4 regions of the Streptomyces sp. NPDC030809 genome follow, and region 2 is predicted to be linked to each of the others. Evidence: riboswitches for the same ligand, from Rfam matches in the RefSeq annotation. Region 2 holds a riboswitch; each other region holds the start of a gene.
The links. A riboswitch is a leader RNA that binds a small molecule or an ion and turns the genes downstream of it on or off. The one in region 2 is predicted to bind cyclic di-AMP.
Positions count from the first base shown of each region.

Region 1 (5,378 bases), on a different contig from region 2:
GGCCCCGAGGGGCTCCAGCAGCATCCGGACCTCCAGGAGGTCGGCCGCCTCCTGCTCGGTGGGCTCGGCCACGCAGGCGCCCGCATGCCGGCGCGTGGTCACGAACCCCTCGGACTCCAGGGTCCGCAGCGCCTCCCGCACGGGGACCCGGGAGACCCCGTACCGGCGGGCCAGCACCTCCTCGGTCAGCCGGCTCCCCGGCTCGAAGACACCGGAGACGATGTCCTCGCGGACGGCCGTGCACACCGCGTGCGCTGGAATACGCAAAACCGGACCTCCGCTCATCCCCCGCGAAAAACGCGGTCGGCGACCTCACCTCTGCGACTCTATTGCAGCACAGCGGAATTCCCGAGGGCGGCCGGAATTCGAATCCGGCCCTTTGGCGATCCTTTGCCCGCCGCCCGCCGCTCGCCTCCCACCCACCGGGCCGCAGCCGTCGGCCGCCCGCAGCGGTCCGGGTACGCCGAAGGCCCCGGCTCGGTGGGAGCCGGGGCCTTCGGAGGGCCTGCGGGCGCGTCGCGCCGCGGCCGGAGGTCAGATGGTGACGCCGTGCGAGCGCAGGTACGCGATCGGGTCGATGTCCGAGCCGTAGTCGGCGCCGGTGCGGGCCTCGAAGTGCAGGTGCGGGCCGCTGGAGTTGCCCGTGGAGCCCGACAGGCCGATCTGCTGGCCCGGGGTGACCTGCTGGCCGACGACCACGGACAGCGAGGACATGTGGCCGTACTGGGTGTAGGAGCCGTCGTTGTGCTTGATGACGACGTTGTTGCCGTACGCCCCGCCCCAGCCGGCCTCGACCACGGTGCCCATGCCGACCGCGTGCACCGAGGTGCCGGAGGCCGCGTGGAAGTCGATGCCGGTGTGGCTGCCGGAGGACCACATGCCGCCGCCGGCCTTGTACTGGGTGCTGACGTAGGAGCCGTCGAGGGGGGCGACGAACTGCAGCAGGCGCTTGCGCTCGGCCTCGCGGGCGGCGCGCTCCTTGGCCTCGCGCTCGGCCTTCGCCTTCGCCTCGGCCTTGGCGCGGGCCTCGGCGGCGCGCTGCTTGGCCTCGGCCTCGGCCTGGGCCTTCGCGGCGGCGATCTCGGCGGCCTGCGCCTGGGCGGTGGCCTGGGCCTCGATCTGGCCGGCCATGTCCTCGGCGACCACGACGGTGTTGAGGCCGGTGTCCTCGAACTTCTCGGGGGCCGTGTCGGCGGCGAACGCCGGGCCTGCGAGCGAGCCCACGACTCCGGTGGCGGCGAGGGCGGTGACCCCGGCGATGCCGGCGGCCTTGCGGTTCATGCGGCTGGAACCACGGTGCTTGCCGGTGGGACGGCTGCCAAACGCCATGAAGGGGCTGATCCTTTCCTTCCCTCTCGCCTACCGGGTTAGCTGACGGGTTCGGAGCAGGAAGGTCTCCTACGGGCCCCCTCTGGCGAGGCGGTCCGATTCACCCCAGGGACTGATGTGGGTCCCCGGCTCCCCAGGCTCGCGCCTGACGGGGACTCGGCGATTGCTGTCCGGTGCCGCGGGTGCGGCGCTTACAGCTGACGGACAGCAAGCCCGACGCTAGGCGGATCATCATCCGATCACCAAACAGACGCGCGTTTTTGTGGCGTACGCCACGACCCATACGGGCAGCCAACCCACCTAAACGGACAAGCGGGACACAAAGGGGCCCTGACGGATTTTCCGCCAGGGCCCCTCGGCTTCAGGCCGCCTCCGGGCGGCCCGGCGGGCTCAGTTGGAGACCACCGTGACCTCGCCGATGCCCAGCGCCCGCACCGGCGCCTCGATCTGCGCGGCGTCGCCGACGAGCACGGTCACGAGCCGGTCCACCGGGAAGGCGTTGACGACCGCCGAAGTGGCCTCCACCGTCCCGGTTTCGGCCAGGCGCGCGTACAACTGCGCCTGGAAGTCGTCCGGGAGCTCCTGCTCCACCTGGTCGGCGAGGGTGCCCGCGACCGCCGCGGCGGTCTCGAACTTCAGCGGGGCCACGCCCACCAGGTTCTGCACGGCCACGTCGCGTTCGGCGTCGGTCAGGCCGCCCTCGGCCAGGGTCCGCAGCACCTTCCAGAGGTCCTCCAGCGCGGGCCCGGTGTTCGGGGTGTCCACCGAGCCGCTGATGGCGAGCATGGCCGCCCCCGTGCCCCCGGCGGTGGAGCGCAGCACCTGGCCGAAGGCCCGGACCCCGTACGTGTAGCCCTTCTCCTCGCGCAGGACCTTGTCGAGCCGCGAGGTGAGGGTGCCGCCGAGGCAGTACGTGCCGAGCACCTGGGCCGGCCACACGCGGTCGTGCCGGTCGGCGCCGATCCGGCCGATGAGCAGCTGGGTCTGGACGGCCCCCGGGCGGTCGACGATGACCACGCGGCCGGTGTCGTCGGCGGTGATCGCCGGGACCGGGCGCGGCTCCGCGGTGCCGCCCGTCCACGTGCCGAGGGTGTCCGCGAGGACCGCGTCCAGGTCGGTGCCGCTCAGGTCTCCGACGACCACCGCGGTGGCCGTGGCGGGGCGCACGTGGGCCTCGTAGAAGGCGCGGACGGCGGCGGCGTCGATCCGGGCCACCGTCTCCTCGGTGCCCTGGCGCGGCCGGGACATCCGAAGGGAGGCCGGGAACAGCTCCTTGGAGAGCTGCTTGGCCGCCATCCGCGAGGGGTTGGCCAGCTCGTGCGGGATCTCGTCGAGGCGGTTGCGCACCAGCCGGTCCACCTCGCTGTCGGCGAAGGCGGGGGCGCGCAGGGCCTCGGCGAGCAGGCCGACGGCCTTGTGCAGCCGGGAGACCGGGACCTCCAGCGAGACCCGGACGCCCGCGTGGTCGGCGTGCGCGTCGAGGGTGGCCCCGCAGCGCTCCAGCTCGGCCGCGAACTCCTCGGCGGAGTGCTTGTCGGTGCCCTCGGACAGGGCGCGGGCCATGATGGTGGCCACGCCGTCCAGGCCCTCCGGCTCCGCGTCCAGCGGGGCTGCCAGGATGACCTCCACGGCCACCACCTGCTGGCCGGGGCGGTGGCAGCGCAGCAGCGTCAGGCCATTGGCCAGGGCGCCGCGCTCCGGGGCCGGGAAGGCCCAGGGCTTCGCCTCGCCCGCCTGCGGGCGGGGGTGGAAGGTCATGGTGGCTGCGGTCGCGTCGCTCACTGGGCCGCCTTCTCGGTCTCGTCGTGCTGTTCGGTGGCCGCGTCTGCGTCCTGCTCGTCCTCGTCTTCGCCGGAGTCCGCGGACCCGCCGGTCGGCTCGTACACGAGCACTGCGCGGTTGTCGGGGCGCAGCCGGGCGGCGGCCACGGCCTGCACCTCCTCTGCGGTGATGTCGAGGACCCGCTCGACCGCGGTCAGCGCGAGCTGCGGGTCGCCGAAGAGGACGGCGTACCGGCAGAGTTCGTCGGCGCGGCCGGCGACGGTGCCCAGCCGGTCCAGCCACTCGCGCTCCAGCTGGGCCTGGGCCCGCTCCATCTCCTCGGCCGTGGGCCCCTCGGCGGCGAAGCGCGCGAGCTCCTCGTCGACCGCGGCCTCGATGCGCGGCACCTCGACCCCGCCGGAGGTCTTGACGTCCAGCCAGCCCAGCGAGGGGGCGCCGGCCAGCCGCAGCAGGCCGAAGCCGGCGGCCACGGCCGTCTGGTCGCGGCGCACCAGGCGGTTGTGCAGCCGGGAGGACTCGCCGCCGCCGAGCACGGTCAGGGCGAGGTCCGCGGCGTCGCACTCGCGGGTGCCGTCGTGGGGCAGCCGGTAGGCGGCCATCAGGGCGCGGGCGGGCACGTCCTCGGCGATCTCCTCGCGCAGCTGGCCGCCCATGATCTCGGGCAGCGAGCCGTCCCGCGGCGGCTGCTTGCCGTCGTGGGAGGGGATGGAGCCGAAGTACTTCTCGATCCAGGCGAGGGTCTGCTCGGGGTCGATGTCGCCGACGACCGACAGCACCGCGTTGTTGGGCGCGTAGTACGTGCGGAAGAAGTTCCGCGCGTCCTCCAGCGAGGCGGCGTCCAGATCGGCCATCGAGCCGATCGGGGTGTGGTGGTACGGGTGGCCCTCGGGGTAGGCGAGGGCGGTCAGGCGCTCGAAGGCGGTGCCGTACGGCACGTTGTCGTAACGCTGGCGGCGCTCGTTCTTGACGACGTCGCGCTGGTTCTCCATCGACTCCTCGTCGAGGGCGGTCAGCAGCGACCCCATGCGGTCGGCCTCCAGCCAGAGGGCGAGCTCCAGCTGGTGGGCGGGCATGGTCTCGAAGTAGTTGGTCCGCTCGAAGCTCGTCGTGCCGTTCAGGGACCCGCCCGCACCCTGGACCAGCTCGAAGTGCCCGTTGCCGGGTACGCTCGCCGAGCCCTGGAACATCAGGTGCTCGAAGAGGTGAGCCAGTCCGGTGCGCCCCTTGACCTCGTGGCGCGAACCGACGTCGTACCAGAGGCAGACCGCGGCGACCGGGGTCAGGTGGTCCTCGGAGAGCACCACGCGCAGGCCGTTGGCCAGGCGGTGCTCGGTAGCCGACAGGCCGCCGGTGGCGTCCTGAGCTGTGGCCGTGTGACCCATGGGCATGTGATCCCTTCGATCGCGATACAGGGTTTTCTGTCAGCCCTGCCACTGTATGCAAGCGTGCCGACACCCGGAGAAGTTCCCGGACCCCCCGGGTCGGGGTCGGCGTTGTCAGAGCGGCGGTCCACAATGGACCGCGTCAGACCCAGACCTTGGTAAGGAGCCGCAGCAGCGATGGCCCGCCGCAGCACGAAGACCCCGCCGCCGGAGGATTTCGAGGAGAAGATCCTCGACATCGACGTCGTCGACGAAATGCAGGGCTCCTTCCTCGAGTACGCGTACTCGGTGATCTACTCCCGCGCCCTGCCCGACGCCAGGGACGGCCTGAAGCCGGTGCACCGCCGCATCGTCTACCAGATGAACGAGATGGGCCTGCGCCCCGACCGGGGGTACGTGAAGTGCGCCCGCGTCGTCGGCGAGGTCATGGGCAAGCTGCACCCGCACGGCGACGCGTCGATCTACGACGCCCTGGTGCGCATGGCGCAGCCGTTCTCCATGCGGGTGCCGCTGGTGGACGGGCACGGCAACTTCGGTTCGCTCGGCAACGACGACCCGCCGGCCGCGATGCGGTACACCGAGTGCCGCATGGCCGATGCGACCTCGCTGATGACCGAGTCCATCGACGAGGACACCGTCGACTTCTCCCCCAACTACGACGGTCAGGAGCGGGAGCCGGTCGCGCTGCCCGCCGCGTACCCGAACCTGCTGGTCAACGGCTCCTCGGGGATCGCGGTCGGCATGGCCACCAACATGCCCCCGCACAACCTGGGCGAGGTCATCGCCGCCGCCCGCCACCTGATCCGGTACCCGCAGGCGGACCTGGAGGCGCTGATGCGCTTCGTGCCGGGTCCCGACCTGCCGACCGGCGGCCGCATCGTCGGC
Region 1 is NZ_JBVIDV010000009.1:105,950-111,327, reverse strand. It holds gene ACZ407_RS14635 (GntR family transcriptional regulator) at 1-267, opposite strand, end outside; gene ACZ407_RS14630 (M23 family metallopeptidase) at 535-1,329, opposite strand; cyclic di-AMP (ydaO/yuaA leader) riboswitch at 1,342-1,501, opposite strand; gene ACZ407_RS14625 (M16 family metallopeptidase) at 1,720-3,087, opposite strand; gene ACZ407_RS14620 (M16 family metallopeptidase) at 3,108-4,493, opposite strand; gene ACZ407_RS14615 (DNA gyrase/topoisomerase IV subunit A) at 4,671-5,378, shown strand, end outside.
Region 1: it holds a riboswitch for cyclic di-AMP, as region 2 does, so the genes downstream of both, ACZ407_RS14630 (M23 family metallopeptidase) here and ACZ407_RS12595 (transglycosylase family protein) in region 2, are expected to answer to the same signal.

Region 2 (5,378 bases):
ACATGGCCTGGTCGATCAGGCGCTGCTCGGTGGCGTCGTAGCCGACGAGCTCCGGGCCGATCTGCTCGATGACGGCGAGGACGGCCTTCTCGACACCCTTGCCCATGTAGCGGTTGGGGTCGCCGTCACGGAGCTCGATGGCCTCGAAGGCACCGGTGGAGGCGCCGGACGGAACGGCAGCACGGCCGGTGCTGCCGTCGTCGAGGCCCACCTCGACCTCGACCGTGGGGTTGCCTCGGGAGTCCAGGATTTCCCGGGCTACGACGACGTCGATGGACGGCACGAGCATCTCCTTCTGGGATGTGACGCTGGGTGTGCGGTGGCACGGAGGCCTTGCGGTGGCCTTGCCGCCTAGAGCCTAACCGGATCCGGGCACTCGGCCGGCCGACCGCCCGGGTCCTGGGACGAAAAAGGGTCCGAATACCCCTGTTACGGGACATAGGACTCTTGAATTCGGCCCGCGGGGGCCGGCGCCGGGGTGCGGACGGCGGGCTTCCGGGGGCTGGAACCGGCGGGCGAACGACACCGCCCGGCGCGTACGGAGGGTCGCGCCGGGCGGTGCCGGGGTGCTCGGTGCCGGGCTCCGGCGGGGCCTCAGGAGAGGTGCAGCTTCTGGCCCGGGAAGATCAGGTCGGCGTCGCCGACGATGTCCTTGTTGAGCTCGAAGAGCTTCTCCCAGCCGCCCTTGACCCCGTGGGCCGCGGCGATGGTGCCGAGGGTGTCCCCGGGCTTCACCTCGTACGAGCCGTCGCCCTTCTTGTAGCCCTGGGTCGCGGAGGGGGCGGAGGGGCGCTCGGAGCGGGTGGTCGGCGCGGACTCCTCGCGGCTCTTCGACGCGGACTTCGAGGAACCGGAGGACGCGGCGGAGCCCGAGGACTTCGAGGAGCCGGAGGAGGAGGGCTTCGAGGTCGAGGGCTTCGACGGGGTGGTGTCGCCGGAGCCGGAGGAGGTGCGGGTCAGGCCGACGCCGCAGCTCGGCCAGGCGCCCTTGCCCTGGCCCGCGAGGACCTTCTCGCCGATGGCGATCTGCTGGGCCTTGGTGGCCTGGTGGGCGTTCGGCGCGTACGCCGTACCGCCGAAGGCGGCCCAGGTGGAGGCGGAGAACTGCAGGCCGCCGTAGTAGCCGTTGCCGGTGTTGATCGACCAGTTGCCGCCGGACTCGCACTGGGCGACGGCGTCCCACTGGGAGGTGGTGGCGGCACTGGCGGTGCCGGCGGCCATCAGGGGGGCGGCGACGGCGGCGCCGGTGACACCCGCCAGGGTCACGATGCGGGTCGTCCGGTCGAGCGCAGTGGGGCGGCGATGCTTGCCCTTGCCGGAAAGCAGCATGGAACTTCTCCTCACCGACGCCTGCGAGGTGAGCTGTCGGGTTCGGGCTGATGAGCTGCCCGGCCGCACGCGGTGCGCGCGGCTTCACCCCGAGCCGTTCCCGTGACCGTCTTTCAACGGCCGGGCCCGGCGCAAACCTTGGGTCCCCCGCTCCTGCCTTCGGCGCTTGCGCGACGACTGTTCCCTCCGGACCGCCGGCAGGATTCGGCGATGCGGTCGAAGGGGCCCGCGGTGGCGAGCGGTTCAGACCGTAGGCAGAGGCCTCCCCGATGTTCAAGGTCGGACATCGGGGAGAAACCGCCCCTATCCACCCCTCCGCCAGGGGTGTTTGCGCAGGTGAGAGCGCTTATTACGGAATCATCACGGCGGGCCGGGCCAGTTGGGCGGAAGAGACGCATGTCTCACTTGATCGAATACGGACATTCGACCCTTAACGGGGCATCAGCCGCGCCCGAAGTGCCCCTATTTCTGACGGAGATCGAGGTTCTGGCCCGGCTGGATCAGATCCGCGTCCTCGCCGATGAGCTTCTCGTTCGCCTTGTACAGCGCGCCCCAGCCGCCCTTCACGCCCTTGGCGTCCGCAATCTCGGAGAGGCTGTCCCCGGGCTGCACGGTGTACGTGGGCGAGGGGGCCGGGATGGACGCCGGGTCGGTGAGGTCCGACGCGGCGTCAGCGGAGCCGGTGGCGCCGCCCGCCGCGCCCAGGCCCTCGTCGGCCGCCGCACCGCGGTGGCGGCCGGAACCCTCGCCCGCGCCGGGCGTGGCCGCCGCAGGGGTCTCGGGGGTGGCCCCCGGGGCGCCGGGGGCGGTCGGAGTGCCGGGCGCGGCAGGCGTGGTGGGAGCCGTCGGCGTGCCCGGCGTACCGGGGGCCGTCGGGGTCCCGGGCGTGGCCGGGGTGGAGGGCGTGCCCGGGGCGGCCGGGGTGGTCGGGGTCGCCGGGGTGGTGGGCGCACCCGGGGTGGCGGGGGTGGTGGGGGTGGCCGGCTTGGCGTGCTTCGCCGGCTTCTCGGGTGCCGGGCGCTCGTCGGGGCGCACGGGGGCCGGGGAGACCGGGCGCGGCGAGGCGGCGGAGCCGGGGTCCACGTCGGCGGCCGGGCCCTTCCCGGTGAGGCCCGCCGGGCCCGCGCACAGCGGCCAGGCACCGGGGCCCTCGCTGCCGAGGATCCGCTCGGCGACGGCTATCTGCTGGGAGCGGCTGGCCAGGTCGGGGCGGGTGGCGAACTCCAGCCCGCCGCCGTCCTTCCACATCTGCTGGGTGAGCTGGAGCCCGCCGTACGCGGCGTTGCCGAAGTCTGCGCTCCAGGCGCCGCCGCTCTCGCACTCGGCGACCTTGTCCCAGGTGGCGGCTTCCGCTGCGGACGCGTTGGTGGCCGCGAGCAGCGGCAACGCGAGCGCGGAGCCGGTGACTCCGGCCGTGACGACGATGGCGGGTGCCTGACGGGGGCGTCTGTGGCGGCCGTTCCCGGAACGCATGGCTGTGGACCTTTCGCGTGACAGCAAAGGGGCGACGGCGAACCTAACCGGCCTCGAACGTTTGTCACAAGTCGATGCAGCGCAGATCACGCGAAGGTCACACTCCTGATGGTCCGTCAAGAACGGTCCAGGAATGCTTGAATCCGGTTCAGTTTCCGGCGGGTTCCGCTTTCAGCCTCCGGACGGCGTGAACGCGACGGGCAGCGTGCGCAGTCCGCGCATGATGAGCCCGCCGCGCCACCGGAGTTCGGCGGGATCCGCGTCAAGTCGCAGGTCCGGCAGGCGGGTCAGCAGGGTGGCCAGTGCGGTCTGGCCCTCCAGCCGGGCCAGCGGGGCGCCGAGGCAGTAGTGGATGCCGTGCCCGTACCCGAGGTGCTGGTTGTCGGTGCGCGAGAGGTCCAGGGTGTCGGGCGCGGCGAACCGCTCGGGATCGCGGTCGGCGGCCGCGAGCACCACGAGCACCGGGTCCCCGGCGGCGATGTCCTGCCCGCCGAGGGTCAGCGGCCGGGTGGCGAACCGCCAGGTGGCCAGCTCCACGGGGCCGTCGTAGCGCAGCAGCTCCTCCACGCCGGTGGCCAGCAGTTCCGTCTCCCCGGCGGCGAGGGAGGCCTGGAGGCGGGTGCGCTGGCCGGGGTTCATGAACAGGGAGTGCAGCCCGTTGCCGATGAGGTTGACCGTGGTCTCGAAGCCGGCGAAGAGGAGGATGAAGGCCATCGCGGCGGCCTCGTTCTCCGTCAGGTGCTCGCCGTGGTCGCTCGCCCGGATGAGTCCGGAGATGAGGTCGTCGCCCAGGTCGTCGCGCTTGCGGTGGATCAGCTCGACCAGGTAGTTGCGCATCTGCTTGACCGAGCGGGCCACCCCGCCGCGCGGGCCGCCCCCGTGCCGGATCATCATCCCGGCCCAGTCGCGGAAGTCGTCCTGGTCCTCGCGCGGCACCCCGAGCATCTCGCAGATGGCGTAGATGGGGAGGGGGAAGGCGAACTCGTGGATGAGGTCCGCCGTGCCCCGCGCGGCGAACCCGTCGATGAGGTGGTCGGTCAGCTCCTGCACCCGGGGGGTGAACTCGGCGACCCGGCGCGGGGTGAACGCCTTGGACACCAGCCGGCGCAGCCGGGTGTGGTCGGGCGGGTCGATGTTGAGCAGGTGGGTCATCAGCTCGGCCTTGCGCTCGCCCGGGATGCCGGTCTTGCCCTTGGCGTGGGCGGGCTCCGCGTGGTGGGCCGGGTTCTTGCTCAGCCGCTGGTCGGCGAGAGCCTGGCGGGCGTCGGCGTACCGGGTGACGAGCCAGGCCTCGACCCCGCTGGGCAGCTTGGTGCGGTGCACCGGGGAGTGCTCGCGCAGCCAGGCGTACGCGGGATACGGGTCGGTCGCGAACTCCCAGTCGAACAGGGTGGGGGCCGGGGGTCCGGCGGGGCCAGCTGCTGCGTTCTCTTCGTGCACCACCCGACGGTATCCCCCCGGGGTGCATGCCCGCGCTCATCCCATATGACGGGTTCGCGACGGCTGTCCGCAGATCGGACGGACCTTGACCTGAGCCGATCCGACGTTCCTACTTTCGGTTCTGTGGATGTGAGGATCTTGAAAAGAAGTTTCGCGGTGGTGGAGAGACGGGCCGAGCACGCGGTCAAGTACTTCTACTCGCACCTGTTCTGGCACAACCCGGGGGTCCGGGAGATGTTCCCGGAGTCCGGCGAGGAGATGGAACGCCAGCGGGACCGGCTGTTCGCCGCGCTCACCCACGTCGTCGCCCACCTGGGGGACGAGGCCGTCGGCCCGTACCTGCGCGACCTCGGACGCGACCACCGCAAGTTCCTCGCCGGCCCCGAGCACTACGCGGCCGTCGGCGCCAGCCTGCTGGCCGCGCTCGCGGAATGCTCGGGCGAGGCCTGGACCCCGGCCGTGGAGAAGGCGTGGGGCGAGGCGTACTCGCTCATCGCGGACGCCATGATGGCCGGCGCCGCCCGCAGCGCCGACCCGCCCTGGTGGGACGCGGAGATCGTGCAGCACCTCCGGTACGGCGAGGACATCGCGGTGCTGACCCTCCGCCCGCACCTGCCGCTCCCCCACCGGCCCGGCCAGTACGTGAGCGTCACCAGCGAGCGGGTGCCCCGCACCTGGCGCACCTACTCCCTCGGCAACGCCCCCCGCCCCGACCACACCCTCGACCTGCACGTCAGCCGCATCAAGCGCGGGCGGCTCAGCACGGCCCTGGTCGAGGAGGCGCAGCCCGGGGAGCTGCTGCGGCTCGGCGCCGCCGGCGGGACGATGGCCCTGCACCGCGAGGCGGGCCGGCCGGTCACCTTCGTGGCGGCGGGCACCGGCTGGGCCCCGGTGCGGGCCATGCTGGAGGAGCTGGTCCGCCGCCCGCACGGCCAGGACGTACGGCTGTTCCTCGCGGCCCGGGACGGCGCGCACCTCTACGACCGGCCGCTCATCGACGCGTGGCAGGCCGGGCACCCCTGGCTGACCGTCACCTACGTGACCCCCGCCCCCGGGCGGCACCGCAAGCAGGCCACGGAACGGCTCGCGACCGCCCTGAGCAACCGGGCCCGGTGGGCCGAGCAGGACGTCTACGT
Region 2 is NZ_JBVIDV010000007.1:229,877-235,254, reverse strand. It holds gene eno (phosphopyruvate hydratase) at 1-289, opposite strand, end outside; gene ACZ407_RS12595 (transglycosylase family protein) at 595-1,329, opposite strand; cyclic di-AMP (ydaO/yuaA leader) riboswitch at 1,333-1,504, opposite strand; gene ACZ407_RS12590 (LysM peptidoglycan-binding domain-containing protein) at 1,792-2,802, opposite strand; gene ACZ407_RS12585 (cytochrome P450 family protein) at 2,974-4,242, opposite strand; gene ACZ407_RS12580 (globin domain-containing protein) at 4,399-5,378, shown strand, end outside.

Region 3 (5,378 bases), on a different contig from region 2:
CGGTCAGTTTCGGCCATTCGGAACGAGTCAGGAATACCGCGGGAATACCGCACGAAGACAGCAGCCCCACCCGTCCCCGAGGCACCCCCGACGCAACCCGGAGGCACCCCCGACGGAGCCCCGACACACCCCCGGCGCGCCCGGCGCAGACCCGGCGCAGCCGCAACCCGGCCGGGGCCGGAATCCCCCTCGGATCCCGGCCCCGGCCGCCGACGCCCGCCGCGGACGGCGGACGGGGTCAGATGCTCACGCCCTGCGAACGCAGGTAGGCGAGCGGATCGACGTCCTGGCCGTAGGACGGCCCGGTGCGGATCTCGAAGTGCAGGTGCGGGCCGGTCGAGTTGCCGGTGGAGCCGGACAGTCCGATGGAGTCGCCCGCTCCGACGGTCTGCCCCGCGGAGACGTTGAGGGAGGACAGGTGGGCGTACTGCGAGTAGTGCCCGTCCGCGTGCCGGATGATCACCTCATTGCCGTACGCGCCCGCCCAGCCGGCGGAGACCACGGTGCCGGCGCCGACGGCGTGCACGGTGGTGCCGAGGCCCACGGAGAAGTCGACCCCGGTGTGGTACCCGCTGGACCACATGCTGCCGCCCAGGCGGTACGAGGTGGAGATCGAGGCGGTCACGGGGGCGACGAACCCGGCGGCGGAGGCCGAGGAGGCACCCGCCCCGGAGGAAGCGGCCGACGCGGCGGAAGAGGAAGAAGAAGCGGAAGCAGAAGAGGAGGCGGAGGAGGCAGAAGAAGCGGAGCCGGTCGCCGCGGACGCCGTCCGCTCGGCCCGCTTCACCGGCTGCCGCTTGGCGCGCGAGGCGTGCTGCTCGCCCTCGCCCCGGTGCTCGCCCTTGCCGCCGAGGGTCAGCTTCAGACCCGGGTGGATGAGGGAGGGGTCGGAGCCGACGGCCGTCCGGTTGTCCTCGTACAGCCGCTGCCAGCCGCCCTGCACGTGGTGCTCCGCGGCGATCTCGGAGAGGCAGTCCCCCGCGGCCACGGTGTACGTGGCCCGCGCCGCGGCCGGAGCGGCGGCCGGAGCGGCGACCCGAGCCGCGACCTGGGCCCCGGCCGGCACGACGGCGTTGGCAACGGCCGGTGCGGCAGCCGGCGCGGCCGCCTGCTCCGCGGCGTGGGCGCCGGTGGCCCCCATGAGAGGCAGCGCGAGGGCCGCGCCGCCCGTGCCGGCGGCGACGAAACCGCGGGTGATCGGGCTGGCCTTCGGGCGGCGGTGCTTACCCTTTCCGGGCATGGCGAATTCCTCTCCGGCGCCTGCGAGGTGAGCTGTCGGGTTCGGGCTGGAGATGCCCGGCCGTACGGATACGGCTTCACCCCTAGCTGCTCCGGGAGAAAGATCCGGAACGGCGGCCTACCTGGTTCCCCCGCTCCTGCCGCACGCAATTGGTCGGTTGCGGTATCCGGGCGGCGGCAGGATTCGGCTTTCCACCCGGCTCGGCGGTGAACGTAATCCAGCGCGGAGGGAGGGAACAAGTCATGAATTCCCCAAAGGAATGGGGAAGCTGAATGATCGCCGGAATTCCGGTCACTGTCCGTCTATTGCATCCGCGTAACAGCCCTCCCCACAACGGCTTTCGATGCACGGCCGCCGCCACGCACGGTCACCGTATGATCCTGCTCACGGGCCCGCCGCACACCGATCACACCCTCTGCACATCTCCCCCGCTATTACGGTAACTTGACGCCAAGTAGTGCAATTCGGACACACCCCCGAGCCGCCAGGAGTCCACGTGACCCAGCACATACCGAACGAGCCGATACTGGCCGGAGTCCGCAACTTCCGTGACGTAGGCGGCCTTCCGACCACGGACGGACGTCAGGTACGTACAGGGCATCTCTTCCGAAGCGGACATCTGGCGCATGCCACCGAAACGGACATCGAGTACCTCAACTCGCTCGGACTCCACACCGTCTTCGACTTCCGCAACGCGGGGGACCAGGCCCAGGAGGGTGCGGACGTCGCCCTCGACGGCGTGCGCAACGTCAACATCCCGCTGTCCGACCCGGCCTACGGGGGCAAGTTCTGGCAGATGGTCCGCGAGGGCGGCCTCGGGCACCTCCGCGAGGTCCTGGGCGAGGGCCGCGCGGAAGAGCGCATGCGCACGTCCTACGCGAAGCTGATCAGGGAGCGGACCGCGGAGCACAGCCGGGTGCTGCACGCGATCGCCGAGGACAGCGTGCCGGTCCTCATGCACTGCGCGGCGGGCAAGGACCGGGCGGGGCTTTCCGTCGCCGTGACCCTGCTCGCCCTGGGGGTCGAGCGCGAGGCCATCGTCACGGACTACCTGGAGTCGAACGCGCCGCACCACCGCTACCGCGTCCAGCGCAGCGAGCAGGCCGAGGGCGCCCGCTCCCCCGAGGTGATGGCCCTGCTGAGCCCCCTCTTCGAGGCGCGGACCGACTACCTGGACGCGGCCTTCGCGGCGATCGAGGAGACCTGGGGCGGGGTGGACCCGTACCTCGCGGAGGGCCTCGGACTCGGCCCGGCGACCCTGGAGCGCCTGCGCACCCGCCTCCTGGAGCCGTCCTCGCCTTCCGGCCCGCCCGCACCGGCCGCGTCATCCGCCCCGCCCGCACCGGCCGCGTCATCCGCACCGCCCGCACCGATCGCGTCGCCCGCCCCCTCCACCCCGGAAGCCTGAGAGCGGGCCCCCGCCCCCGGCCCGAGTGACCACTCGGCGCGCCGGGGGCCCGCCCCACGGCTCAGCGGTTCGCGACGGCCTGCTTGACCAGCGTCCGGCCGAACTCCCACATCAGCCCGCCGCCCGCATGGGCCTCGTCCATGACCTCCCGGAAGGCCGTGACGAACCGGTCCACGTCCTTCTCGTCCACGACCAGCGGCGGAATCAGCTTGATCACTTCCAGGTGGTCCCCGGACACCTGGGTGAGGATCCGGTGCTTCTGCAGCAGCGGGACGACGACCATCTGCGCGAAGAGCCCCTTGCGGGCCGCCTGCAGCATGGTCCACCGGCTGCGCAGGCCCAGCGACGAGGGCCGGCCGAACTCGATGCCGACCATCAGCCCGCGCCCGCGCACCGCGTGCAGCAGCTCGTACTCGTCCACCATCGCCGCCAGCCGGCCGCGCAGCAGGTCCCCGGTGGCCCGGGCCCGGGCCACGATGCCCTCGTCCTCCATCACCGCGAGCACGGCCAGCCCGGCGGCCATGGCCTGGGCGTTGGAGCCGAAGCTCGCGGAGTGCACGAGGACGCGGTCCATGGACGAGTAGACCTTCTTGAAGATCCAGTCCTTGCCGAGGGTCGCACCCACCGGCACGTACCCCCCGGAGAGCGCCTTCGCCACGCACACGAGGTCCGGCTCCACCCCCTCCTCGTGCTGGTACGCGTAGAAGTCCCCGGTGCGGCCGAGCCCGGTCTGCACCTCGTCCGCGATGAGCAGCGCCTTGTGCCGGTGCAGCAGCTCCTGGGCGGCGCGCAGGAACCCGGGCGGGGCCTCGTGCACGCCCTTGCCCTGGATCGGTTCGACCACGAAGGCCGCCACGTCCCCGCGGCGCAGCTCGCGCTCCAGCGCTCCGAGGTCGCCGAGCGGGATCTGCGTGTCGGGGAGGAGGGGGGCGAAGCCCTCCCGGAAGCCGTTCTCCCCGTTGACCGACAGGGAGCCGGTGGTCAGGCCGTGGAAGGCGTGGGCGCAGTACAGGATCCTGGTGCGGCCGGTGGCGTAGCGGGCGAACTTCAGGGCGGTCTCGACGGCTTCGGTGCCGCTGTTGCCGAAGAACACCCGGTCCAGGTGCGGGCTGTGGGCGAGCAGCCGTTCGGCGAGCAGGCCGGGCAGGGGCTGGCAGTCGAAACGGGTCAGGTCGGCCAGCGAGGCGTCGAGCACGTCGTGCAGGGCCTTGCGGACCACCGGGTGGTGGCGGCCCAGCCCCATCACCCCGAAGCCGGCGAGCATGTCGAGGTAGTCGTTGCCCTCGGCGTCCCAGAAGTGGGCGCCTTCGGCCCGTACGTAGACCTTGTCGAAGCCGATGGTGTGCAGCATGCGCGGCAGCTGGTGGTTGAGGTGGCGGGCGTGCAGCTCGTACCGTTCGGCCCCGCGCTCGGCCAGCAGCCTCCCGAGGTCGAACCCGCCCGGCCGCTCCGCCCGCCCGGCCCCCTGCCCTCCCTCCTTCCCGCCGGCGCGCCCGGCACGGTCCGCGTGTTCCACGCGCTCCGCGTGCTCGGCGGGCGCCGCGTGTTCCACGCGCTCCGCGTGCTCTTCTGCGTGGCTGCTCATCCCGGTGACTCCCAGTCCTCCGTGGCTCCTCCCGTCAGGGCCGAGCCGATCGCCCCGGCGATCTCCACCGGGGTCAGGCCGATGTCCGCGAGCACCTCGCTCCGCTTGGCGTGGGCGAGGAAGCGCTCGGGGATCCCGAAAGTGCGCAGCGGTACGTCGTTCCCGGCGTCGCGCAGGGCCTGCCCGACCGCCCATCCGACCCCGCCCGTACGGCTGTTGTCCTCGACGACCGCGACCAGGCGGTGCCGGGCGGCGAGCGGGGCCAGGGCCGGGTCCAGGGGTTTGACCCAGCGGGGGTCCACCACGGTGGTCCCGATGCCCCGTTCGGCCAGCAGTGCGGCGGCGCCGAGGCAGACGGGGGCGAGGACCCCGGCGGACACCAGCAGCACGTCCGCCGGGGCGCCGGCCCGGGGCTCGGCGCCGCCCCAGCGCAGGACGTCCATCCCGCCGACCCGGCCGACGGCGGGCAGCGGCTCCCCGGCCGCCTCCTTCGGGAAGCGCAGGACGGTGGGGGCGTCGGCCACGGCGAGGGCCTCGCGGAGCTGGGCGCGCAGTTCGGCCGGGTCGCGCGGGGCGGCGATGCGCAGGCCGGGGACGACCTGGAGCAGGGACAGGTCCCACATGCCGTGGTGGGAGGGGCCGTCCACGCCGGTGATGCCCGCCCGGTCCAGGACGAAGGTGACCCCGCAGCGGTGCAGGGCCGCGTCCATGAGCACCTGGTCGAAGGCGCGGTTGAGGAAGGTGGCGTAGACGGCGACCACGGGGTGCAGGCCGCCGGTGGCGAGGCCGGCGGCGGAGGTGACGGCGTGCTGCTCGGCGATGCCCACGTCCCAGACCCGGTCGGGAAAGCACCGGGCGAACTCGGTGAACCCGACCGGGTGCAGCATGGCGGCGGTGACGGCGACCACGTCGGGGCGCTCGGCACCGATGCGGGCGAGTTCGGCGCCGAACACGTCGGTCCAGGAGAGGCCGGGCGGCGGACCGAGGGGTTCTCCGGTGAAGGGGTCCACGACTCCGACGGTGTGGAAGCGGTCGGCCTCGTGGGCGAGCGCGGGCGGGCAGCCGCGGCCCTTCTCCGTCAGGCAGTGGACGAGGACCGGCCCGGGGTGGCGGGCGGCCCGGTGCAGGGCCTCCTCGACGGCGCC
Region 3 is NZ_JBVIDV010000011.1:53,655-59,032, reverse strand. It holds gene ACZ407_RS16595 (M23 family metallopeptidase) at 239-1,240, opposite strand; cyclic di-AMP (ydaO/yuaA leader) riboswitch at 1,243-1,406, opposite strand; partial or broken gene ACZ407_RS16590 (tyrosine-protein phosphatase) at 1,737-2,528, shown strand; gene ACZ407_RS16585 (aspartate aminotransferase family protein) at 2,710-4,233, opposite strand; gene ACZ407_RS16580 (1-deoxy-D-xylulose-5-phosphate synthase) at 4,230-5,378, opposite strand, start outside.
Region 3: it holds a riboswitch for cyclic di-AMP, as region 2 does, so the genes downstream of both, ACZ407_RS16595 (M23 family metallopeptidase) here and ACZ407_RS12595 (transglycosylase family protein) in region 2, are expected to answer to the same signal.

Region 4 (5,378 bases), on a different contig from region 2:
GGCGACCTCGAAGTGGGCAACCTGCTGTCCAACGGCCTCTTCGGCGACGGTCTGGCGGCCGCCGTCGTGCGCGGCCGCGGCGGCACCGGCATCGAGCTCCAGCGCAACGGTTCCTACCTGGTGCCGGACACCGAGGACTGGATCGCGTACGACGTCCGCTCCACCGGGTTCCACTTCAAGCTGGACCGGCGGGTGCCGGGCACCATGGAGCCGCTGGCTCCGGCCCTGCAGCAACTCGCCCACCAGCACGGCTGGGACGCGGCAGATCTGGACTTCTACATCGTCCACGCGGGTGGTCCGAGGATCCTGGACGACCTGAGCAAGTTCCTCGGGGTGCCTTCCGAGGCCTTCCGCTTCAGCCGGGCCACCCTGACGGAGTACGGCAACATCGCGAGTGCGGTGGTGCTGGACGCGCTGCGCCGGCTCTTCGACGCGGGCGGTGCGGAGGACACGGCCCGGGGGCTCCTGGCCGGGTTCGGGCCGGGCATCACGGCGGAGATCTCCCTGGGCTGCTGGACCTCGGAGGAGGACCAGGAGCTGGCGGAGCTCACCGAGGCGATGGAGCGGGAGTCGCTGCATGTCGACTGAGACGGCGGGCGCCGGCACCGGCACGGGCACCTCCGGTGCCGGTGCCGACCGCGCCCTGCAGCAGCCCCCGGTGCGCGACTGGCCGGCCCTGGACCTCACGGGTGTGGACTTCGACCCGGTGCTCGCCCGGCTGATGCGCGAGGGGCCGGTGACCCGGATCCGGCTGCCGAACGGGGACGGCTGGGCCTGGCTGGTGTCCCGCTACGAGGACGTCCGCATGGTGACGAACGACCGCCGGTTCAGCCGGAAGGCCGTCGTCTCGCACAACGTCACCCGGCTGGCCCCGCACTTCATCCCGGTGGACGGGGCGGTCGGGTTCGAGGACCCGCCGGACCACACCCGGCTGCGGCGGGCGGTGGCCCCCGCCTTCACCACCCGCGGGGTGGAGCGGCTGCGCGAGCGGGCGAAGGAGATGCTGGACGAGCTGGTCGACGGGATGCTGCGCGACGGCCCGCCCGCCGACCTGACCGAGCGGATGCTGGCCCCGTTCCCCCTCGCGGTGGTGTGCGAACTGATGGGCGTGCCCGCCGAGGACCGGCCCCGGATGCACGAATGGACCATGCTGATCCTTTCGTCCAGCGCCGGCGCCTCCCGCAGCGAGCAGGCGAAGGACGCGATGTCGGCGTACTTCGCCGAACTGCTGGAGCGGCGGCGCGGCAGCGGCGGCGAGGACATCGTCGGGCTGCTGGCGACCGCCGTCGGCCAGGGGGACGTCACCGCCTCGGAGGCGGTGGGCCTGGCCCTGCTCATCCAGATCGGGGGCGAGGCCGTCACCAACAACACCGGCAACATGGCGTACATCCTGCTGAGCCGGCCGGAGTTGGCGCAGCGCCTGCGGGAGCGCCCGGCGCTGCGGCCCACCGCCCTCGACGAGCTGCTGCGCTACATCCCGCACCGCAGTGCGGTGGGCCTGTCCCGGATCGCGATGGAGGACGTGACCGTCGCCGGGCACCGGATCAGGGCGGGCGAGGCGGTGTACGTCTCGTACCTGGCGGCGAACCGGGACCCGGAGGTCTTCCCCGACCCGGAGGAGATCGTCCTCGACCGCAGCCCCAACCCGCACGTCGCCTTCGGCTACGGGCCCCACTACTGCCTCGGCGGACTGCTCGCCCGGCTGGAGTCGGAGCTGATGGTGGACGCGCTGCTGGACCGCTTCCCCGGACTGCGGCTCGCGGTGCCGGAGCCGGAACTGCGGTGGCGGCCGGGGGCGCTGATCCGGGGCCCCGAGGGATTGCCGGTGACCTGGTGACCGTCTTCGCGCACTCCCCGGACGGCCTGCTGGTGCCCGCCGGGCACGGGCGGACGCTGGTCACCCCGGCCCACGAGGTCACCTTCAAGGTGACCGGCGAGCACTCCCGGGTGGCCTCCAGCTTCGAGGTCGTGGTGCCTCCCGGTTTCGACGTGGGCGCCCATGTGCACGCCCACAGCGAGGAGTTGTTCTACGTGCTCGAAGGGGAGCTGGAGGTGCTGGCCTTCGAGCCGCGCATCCGGACCAGCGAGGACTGGCGGAACTGGAAGTCCGCCACCGGGCGGCGGCCGGTGCACGCCGGGCCGGGCACGGTGATCGTGGTGCCGCCCGGCTGCCCGCACGCCTTCGCCAACCGGTCCCGGGAGCCGGCCCGGATGTTCTTCCAGTCCTCGCCGCCGCCGGACCACGAGCGCTACTTCGAGGAGCTGTTCGCGATCCTGTCCGGGCCGGGGCCGGTGGACGAGGAGGCCATCGCGGGCCTGCGGACCCGCTACGACATCGAGCAGCTCACCCCCCTGCGGCACGGCTGACCCCGGTCCCGCCCGGGCCGTACCGCTCCCCCGCCCCCGTCCGGCTCCGGCCGGCCGGGGGCTTGACCTTGCCCTCCGGGGCAAGGTCTAGCGTGAGCCGCAGCGGAGGCGGCGCCGACGGGGGGCCGCGCGGACGGCGGGGGCGGCATGAGGATCGGCGAGGCGGCGCGGCGGGCGGGGGCGACCGCGAAGGCGGTGCGCTACTACGAGTCCCTCGGGCTCATCTCCCCCGGCCGGCTGCCCAACGGCTACCGGGAGTACGGGGACCACGAGGTGCGCCTGGTACGGGAGATCAGGGCGCTCGGCGCGATGGGTATCCCGGTGGAGCGGACCCGCCCGTTCCTGGACTGCCTGGACGGCGGGAGCGAGCACGGCGACGACTGCCCGGCCTCGCTGGCCGGTTACCGGGCGGCGATCGAGGACCTGGACGCGCGCATCGAGGCGCTGACCGCCCGCCGATCGGCGCTGGCCGGACGGCTGCACTCGGCGGCGTACCGCAACAGCACGGCACGGCCCGGTCGGGAGGACCCGTACCGGCTGCCGGCCGGGCTGCCCGTGCCGGAGGACGACGGAGCCGCGGCGCACCTGCCGGGACTGGCCGCGCCGCCGCTCGCCCTGTCCGCCACGTCGGGCGGGACGGTACGGCTGGACCGGCTGGGCCCCGGCCGCACCGTCCTGTACGTCTACCCGCTGACCGGGCGCCCGGAGGCCGACCTGCCGGCCGGCTGGGAGGAGATCCCCGGGGCGCGCGGCTGCACCGCGCAGGCCTGCGGCTTCCGGGACCACCACCGGGAGCTGCTGGCGGCGGGGGCCCGGGTCTACGGGCTGTCCGGCCAGGACACCCCGTACCAGGCGGAGGTGGTGGAGCGGCTGGGACTGCCGTACCCGCTGCTGTCCGATCCGGACCTCGCCCTGGCGCGGGCGCTGGACCTGCCCACCTTCGAGTTCGAGGGCCGGACCCTCTTCAGGCGGCTGACGCTCGTCGTGCGGGACGGGAGGATCGAGCACGTCTTCCACCCGGTCTTCCCGCCCGACGAGCACGCCGGCCAGGTCCTCGCCTGGCTCTCCGGTCAGTAGGCGCCGAAGACGTTGTCGATCGAACCGTAGCGGGCGGCCGCGTAGTTGCAGGCCGCGGTGATGTTGGCGACCGGGTCGTAGGAGTCGGTCGAGGTGCCGGGCACGTGGTAGGCGCGGAAGGTGGGGTCGATCACCTGGAGCAGGCCCTTGGAGGGGATGCCGGCCGCCGCGTTCGAGTCCCAGTTGTTGATGGCGAGGGGGTTGCCGGAGGACTCGCGCATGACGTTGCGGTAGATCCCCTGGTAGCTGCCCGGGATGCCGTGGCGGGCCATGATGTCCAGCGACTCGCGGATCCAGCCGTCCAGGTTGTTCGGGTAGCTCACGGCCTTCGGGGCGGCGGTGGTCCGGGCCGAGCGGTCGGCGCGGGCCGGGGCCGCGGCCCGGTCGGCGGCGCTCTTCGCCTTCGCCGCCGCCGACTTGGCCGGCTTGGCCTTGGCGGGGTTGGGGGCGCCGAGGGTGAGCTTGAGGCCGGGGTGGATGAGCGCCGGGTCCCCGCCGATGACGTTCCGGTTGTCCTGGTACAGCTTCTTCCAGCCGCCGGTCACGTGCTGCGAACGGGCGATCCCGGAAAGGGAGTCGCCGGCCTTGACGGAATAGGTGGCCGGCCCCTTGGCGGGCGCCTTCCCCGGGGCTGCCGCCGGAGCGGACTTTGCGGTGGTGATGGAATGCACGGACTGCGCCGCCGCATTCGGGGCCGCGGCGTCGGCCACGCTGGCACCGATCAGCGGAAGGGCGAGGGCTGCGCCGCCCGTGCCGGCGGCGACGAAGCCGCGGCTGAGCGGGTTGTTCTTCGGGCGGCGGTGCTTACCCTTTGCGGGCATGGCGGTGTCCTCTCCGACGCCTGCGAGGTGAGCTGTCGGGTTCGGGCTGGAGCTGCCCGGCCGCACGGCGTGTGCGGCTTCACCCCGAGCCGTCCCGTGTCCGGGCCGGCGGCCTGCCTGGTTCCCCCGCTCCTGCCGTGTCGCGCGTGGGTGGATGGATGTCCGGGCGGCGGCAGGATTCGGCGTTCCGCTCGGATTGACGGTGACGCTAAAGGAAGCAGGGCGCACAGAACAAGACGTGAATTGCACGAGGAAATGAAATTGACCGATCCACCGGAAAAGGATCATTCCGCACCGCCGGAGGGCGTCCCCAACTTCCGGGCGGCACAAGGGCCGCGGCCGGCTCCCGTGGCTTCGCACGAGGATTCCGCGTGACCCACCTCACGGGCCCCGCGCCGAATACGGCATGAGTGGATATGGAGGCATGAAGAAGCCGAATTCGGACATTGCCCCCTGTCGGCGTAGGCCGGGGTGGGCCATGCTGTGATCCGCCCGCCCGGGCGAGGGGTCCGGGGCGGCGGCGGACGAGGGGGCGCGGAGTGGGCACGGTGGACGGCACGGTGGACGGCGCGGCGGGCGGCAGGGCGGACGGCACGGACGGGGTGCGGATCGAGCGGGACGGGCCGGTCTTCACGGTGGTGCTGGACCGGCCGGGGGTGCGCAACGCGGTCGACGGACCGGCGGCGGCGGCGCTCGCGGCGGCCTTCCGCACCTTCGACGCCGACCCGGAGGCGGCCGTGGCCGTGCTGTGGGGCGAGGGCGGCACCTTCTGCGCGGGCGCCGACCTCAAGGCGATGGGCGGCGGGCGGGGCAACCGGGTGGCCGAGGACGGGGACGGCCCCATGGGCCCGACCCGGATGGAACTGGGCAAACCCGCTATTGCCGCCATTTCCGGCCATGCCGTGGCGGGCGGCCTGGAGCTGGCGCTCTGGTGCGACCTGCGGGTGGCCGAGGAGGACGCCGTCCTCGGGGTCTTCTGCCGGCGGTGGGGCGTGCCGCTGATCGACGGGGGCACCGTACGGCTGCCGCGGCTGATCGGCGAGAGCCGCGCGATGGACCTGATCCTCACCGGGCGCGCCGTGCCCGCGCCGGAGGCGTACGGGATGGGGCTGG
Region 4 is NZ_JBVIDV010000023.1:118,837-124,214, reverse strand. It holds gene ACZ407_RS27500 (type III polyketide synthase) at 1-588, shown strand, start outside; gene ACZ407_RS27495 (cytochrome P450) at 578-1,837, shown strand; gene ACZ407_RS27490 (cupin domain-containing protein) at 1,834-2,367, shown strand; gene ACZ407_RS27485 (redoxin domain-containing protein) at 2,515-3,444, shown strand; gene ACZ407_RS27480 (LysM peptidoglycan-binding domain-containing protein) at 3,438-4,265, opposite strand; cyclic di-AMP (ydaO/yuaA leader) riboswitch at 4,268-4,428, opposite strand; gene ACZ407_RS27475 (crotonase/enoyl-CoA hydratase family protein) at 4,814-5,378, shown strand, end outside.
Region 4: it holds a riboswitch for cyclic di-AMP, as region 2 does, so the genes downstream of both, ACZ407_RS27480 (LysM peptidoglycan-binding domain-containing protein) here and ACZ407_RS12595 (transglycosylase family protein) in region 2, are expected to answer to the same signal.